DNA from 2 places in the Micromonospora sp. NPDC005806 genome. Region 2 is predicted to be linked to the other one. Evidence: riboswitches for the same ligand, from Rfam matches in the RefSeq annotation. Region 2 holds a riboswitch; the other holds the start of a gene.
The links. Region 2 has a riboswitch for thiamine pyrophosphate ahead of thiE (thiamine phosphate synthase). Riboswitches for the same ligand answer to the same signal wherever they lie in the genome.

Region 1 (2,384 bases), on a different contig from region 2:
GGGTCGGCGTACCGGGCCACCCGCGCGGCGTCGCCCACCCCGCCGAGCATCCGGCGCAGGGCGGCGGCGCGCAGCGCCAGCAGCACCTTCTCCGCCTTGCCCGGCTTGCGGAACAGCGCGATGTAGGACGAGCGGGCCTTCTGCCGCGGGTCGGTGGCGAGCGCGTGGCCCATCGCCGCCGGGTGCGGCACCGAGACCGCGGTCAGCGTCCGGACCCGCTCCGGGTGGGCCGCCGCGAGGCCCCACGCCACGATCGCGCCCCAGTCGTGCCCGACCAGGTGGGCGGAGGTCACCCCGAGCGCGTCGAGCACGGCGGCCACGTCCGCCACCAGCTCCGGGATCCGGTACGCCTCGACCGCCGTCGGCCGCGCGCCCGGCGAGTAGCCCCGCTGGTCCAGCGCGTACGTGCGCAGCCCGGCGGCGTGCAGCGCGGGCACCACGTCGTCCCACTCACCGCCGTGCTGGGGGAAGCCGTGCAGCAGCAGGACGGGTTCGGCGCCCTCCGGGCCACCGGTGCGTACCTCGAACGTCAGACCTCGCGCGTCGACCCGCATGATCGCCACCCTACCCACCGGGCCCGTCGGCGATCGCCCTGCTGGGCCGCGGACGGGGGTCGGTGCTAGCGTCTGCGTCGAGACAACTTCATATCCGACAGGGGAGCGCACAGCGCTGAGAGTGCGGGCCGGTGCCCGCAGACCCTCGGTACCTGATCTGGGTAATGCCAGCGCAGGGAGTTCGGTCGACCTCCAGCCGCGCCGCCGTCCGGTGATCCGGACGCGGCGTGCGTCTTCTCCTGGTTCCCCCTTGAGAACTGGGAGCTCACCAATGGACAACAACAACCGCTGGCGCACCATCGACATCGTGGTCGCCTCGGTGATCGCGGTCGCCTTCGGCGTCATCTTCTGGGCCTGGGGCCTGGTCTGGGGCGCCACCGACGCCGCCTTCGCCTTCTTCCCGCCGGCGCAGACCCTCATCTACGGCGTCTGGCTGGTGCCGGCCGTCCTCGGCGGCCTGGTCATCCGCAAGCCCGGCGCCTCGCTCTACTGCGAGCTGGTGGCGGCGATCGTCTCCGCGCTGCTCGGCAGCCAGTGGGGCGGCATCGTCATCGTCCAGGGGCTGATGCAGGGCGTCGGCGCGGAGCTGGCCTTCGCCGCGTTCCGCTACCGCTCGTACCGGCTGCCGGCCGCCCTGCTGGCCGGCGCGCTGACCGGCCTGACCGCGGCGATCTTCGACTTCGTGTACTGGAACAAGGCCACCGACCTGGTCAGCTACCGCATCCCGTACGCCCTGCTGACCGTCGTCAGCGCCACGGTCATCGCCGGCCTGGGCAGCGTCTACCTCACCCGTGCCCTGGCCAACACCGGCGTCCTGGACCGCTTCCCCGCCGGCCGCGACCGCGCCACGGTCTGACGCCCCCACCCTCATCGTGTTGATCATGAAGTTGACGGCGATGTGGATCTCTGAAACTGCCGCCAACTTCATGATCATCGGAGGGGAGGGGGTGGCGCGGTGAGCGCGGTGCAGTTGCGGGGGTTCGGGTGGCGGCACGCCGGGCGGAAAGAGTGGGCGGTGCGTGGGGTGGACCTGCGCATCGACCGGGGGGAGCGGGTGCTGCTGCTCGGGCCCTCCGGGGCCGGCAAGAGCACCCTGCTGGCGACGCTCGCCGGACTGCTGCCGGAGGACTCCGGCGAGCAGGAGGGCATCGCCGAGATCGACGGACTCGACCCGCGCAAGGCCCGGGAGCGGGTCGGCATCGTCTTCCAGGACCCGGAGACCCAGCTGGTGATGGCCCGCTGCGGCGACGACGTCGCGTTCGGGCTGGAGAACCGGGGCGTACCCGCCGAGGAGATCTGGCCCCGGGTGGACGAGGCGCTGCGCCGGGTCGGCTTCCCGTACCACCGGGACCGGCCCACCGCGGCCCTCTCCGGCGGCGAGCAGCAGCGGCTCGCCCTGGCCGGGGCGCTCGCCCTGCGCCCGGGGCTGCTGCTGCTCGACGAGCCCACCGCCAACCTCGACCCGGCCGGCGCCACGCTGGTCCGCCGGGCCGTCGCGGACGCCCTCGACGCCGACACCACGCTGATCCTGGTGGAGCACCGGGTGGCCGAGGCGTTGCCGCTGGTGGACCGGGTGGTCGTGCTGGAAGCCGGCGGCGGGGTGCGGGCCGACGGTCCGCCCGACGCGGTCTTCGCCGCGCACGGCGACGCGCTCGCCGCGGCCGGCGTCTGGGTACCGGGCCGCACCGTGCTACCCCGGCACGCCACCGGGACGCCCGGCGACCGGTTGCTCACCGCCGACCGGCTCGGCCTGCCGCCCCGGCTGGCCCCCACCGACCTTCAGGTACGCGCCGGCGAGGCGCTCGCCGTCCTCGGCCCGAACGGCGCCGG
Region 2 (2,384 bases):
CCGGAGCACCTGGCCCTTCACCGGCCGGACCGGGAGGCCGGTGAGCGCCGCCGCGCCGCAGCCGGCCGCGACGACGGTGACCGGGGCGTCCACCTCGGACAGCGCGCCGACCGGGTGCCGGCGCAGCACCGCGCCGGCCCCCTCCGCCGCCGTCCGCAGCGCGGCCACCAGCCGACGCGGGTCGACCTGGTGGTCGCCGGGGGCGACCGCGCCGCCGCGCACGCGGGGGGCCAGCGCCGGCTCGCGGTCCCGCAGCTCCGAGGGGCGCAGCGGCGTGATCGGCAGGCCCAACCCCTGCTGGTACGACCAGAGCCGGCGCGCCTCGGCCAGGTCGTCGGCGGTCAACCCGACCACCAGGGTGCCATCGGTGCGGTAGCCGACGTCAGCGCCGGCGGCCTCGACCAGCTCGGCGGCGAAGCCCGGCCAGCGGGCGGCGGACTCGGCGAGCAGCCCGGTCAGCTCGTGCTCCCCGAAGTACGCCTCGGCGACCGGCGACAGCATCCCCGCCGCGACCTGCGAGGCGCCCGACCCCGGGGCGGGATCGTGGACCGCCACCCGCAGTCCACGGGACGCGCAGCGCCACGCGATCGCCAGCCCGACCGGTCCCGCCCCCACGATGGCGACGTCCGGTCGGGTCAGCACGTCAGCGCCGCGAGCAGCGCCGCGGTGGCCCGGGCCGGATCGGCGGCCCCGGAGAGTGCTCCGACCACCGCCACCCCGTACGCCCCGGCGGCCCGCAACGCCGGCACCGCCGCGGCGGTCACCCCGCCGATCGCGATCACCGGCACGTCCACCGCCCCGGCGACCGCGCGTAGCCCGGCGGGGCCGATCGGATCGGGCAGGCCGGACTTGGTGGTGGTGGCGTGGCAGGGGCCCACGCCCAGGTAGCTGGCCCCGGCGGCGACCGCCGCAGCGGCGCCGCCCGGCTCCCGGGCGGTCGCGCCGAGCACGGCGCCGGCCCCGAGCACGCGGCGGGCGGCCGGCACCGGCAGGTCGTCCGCCCCGACGTGCCCGCCGTCGGCGTCCACCGCCAGCGCCACGTGCAGCCGGTCGTTGACCAGGCACGTCGCCCCGTACGACCGGCACAGCGTGACGACCCGGCGGGCCAGCTCGTAGGCCTCGCGGTCGGTGGCGTCGTCCTCCACCCGGACCTGGACGACCAACTCGGCGTGGGCCACCGGCAGGGCGGCCCGCAGCACGCCGAGGGGGTCCCGCCCCGGCCGGGTGTCGGTGATCAGATGCAGTCGTCCCAGGGACGGCACGGCAACACTCCTCCCTGCGCCGGCATTACCCGGATCAGGTTCGACGGTCGGGGGCTTCCAGCCCCCCTCTCAGCCCGGTTGCACCGGGCTCCCGTGGGTCACTTGCGGCCTACCGTACGACGTTCCCCCGGATCCGCCAAGGGCGGGTGACACTTTTCCCACCCACCGTCGCGAGTGGAGGCAGGGACAATGCGTGACCATCCACTCACGCCATGCTGTCCGGGTGCCCTCACCCGCACGACCTGCATGGCGTTCCACTGATCGGTCGGGGTCACGAGCCGGGGCGGAAAGCACGCTGCCCCGGGGCCGTCGGGTGGCACCAGGGCAGCGAAGGGTGGGTCAGAGGATGGCGTCGAGGGCGTCAAGGTCCTCGTCGGTCGGCTGCCAGGCGCCGGCCTCGGCGTTGGCGCGTACCTGCTCGGGAGTGGTGGCGCCGGCGATCACCGAGGTCACCGCCGGGCGGGCGGCCAGCCCGGCGATGGCCACCTGGAGCATGGTGAGCCCGCGCTCGGCCGCGTACGCGTCGATCGCCTCGATGGTGTCCCAGTCGGCCGCGGCCAGCCGCTCGGCGTACCGGCCGCCGCCGGAGAGCCGGCTGCCGGCGGGTGGCGCCTCGTCCCGCTTGTACTTGCCGGTGAGCAGGCCGTTGGCGAGCGGGAAGAACGGCAGCATGCCCAGGCCGAACCGCTCGCAGGCGGGGATGACCTCGGCCTCCACGCTCCGCTGCAGGAGGGAGTAGTGGTTCTGCGCGGAAATGAACCGGGTGCGGCCCTGGGTCGACGCCGTCCAGTCGGCGTCGGCGATCTGCCAGCCGGCGAAGTTCGAGTTGCCCAGGTAGCGGACCTTGCCGGCGCGGACCAGGTCGTCCAGGGCGGCGAGGGTCTCGTCGATCGGGGTGCCCGGGTCGGGCTCGTGCATCTGGTACAGGTCGATGTGGTCGGTGCCGAGCCGGCGCAGCGACGCCTCGACCGCGCGGGCGATGTACCGGCGGGCGCCCCGGGCACCGAAGTCCGGCCCGTTCAGGCCGTGCATGTCCATGCCGAACTTGGTGGCGACCACCACGTCGTCCCGGCGGCCCTTGAGGGCCTGGCCGAGCAGCTCCTCGGAGCCGCCCTGCGGCTC

Region 1: linked by a shared signal. The riboswitch ahead of ACFYOS_RS24475 (ECF transporter S component) and the one ahead of thiE (thiamine phosphate synthase) in region 2 are both predicted to bind thiamine pyrophosphate.

What each region holds. Positions count from the first base shown of each region.
Region 1 covers NZ_JBIAIL010000026.1:86,988-89,371, reverse strand. Annotated here, with positions in the region: gene ACFYOS_RS24480 (alpha/beta fold hydrolase) at 1-554, opposite strand, end outside; TPP riboswitch at 644-751, shown strand; gene ACFYOS_RS24475 (ECF transporter S component) at 826-1,410, shown strand; gene ACFYOS_RS24470 (ABC transporter ATP-binding protein) at 1,510-2,384, shown strand, end outside.
Region 2 covers NZ_JBIAIL010000001.1:375,115-377,498, forward strand. Annotated here, with positions in the region: gene thiO (glycine oxidase ThiO) at 1-642, opposite strand, end outside; gene thiE (thiamine phosphate synthase) at 636-1,262, opposite strand; TPP riboswitch at 1,257-1,366, opposite strand; gene ACFYOS_RS01790 (aldo/keto reductase) at 1,602-2,384, opposite strand, start outside.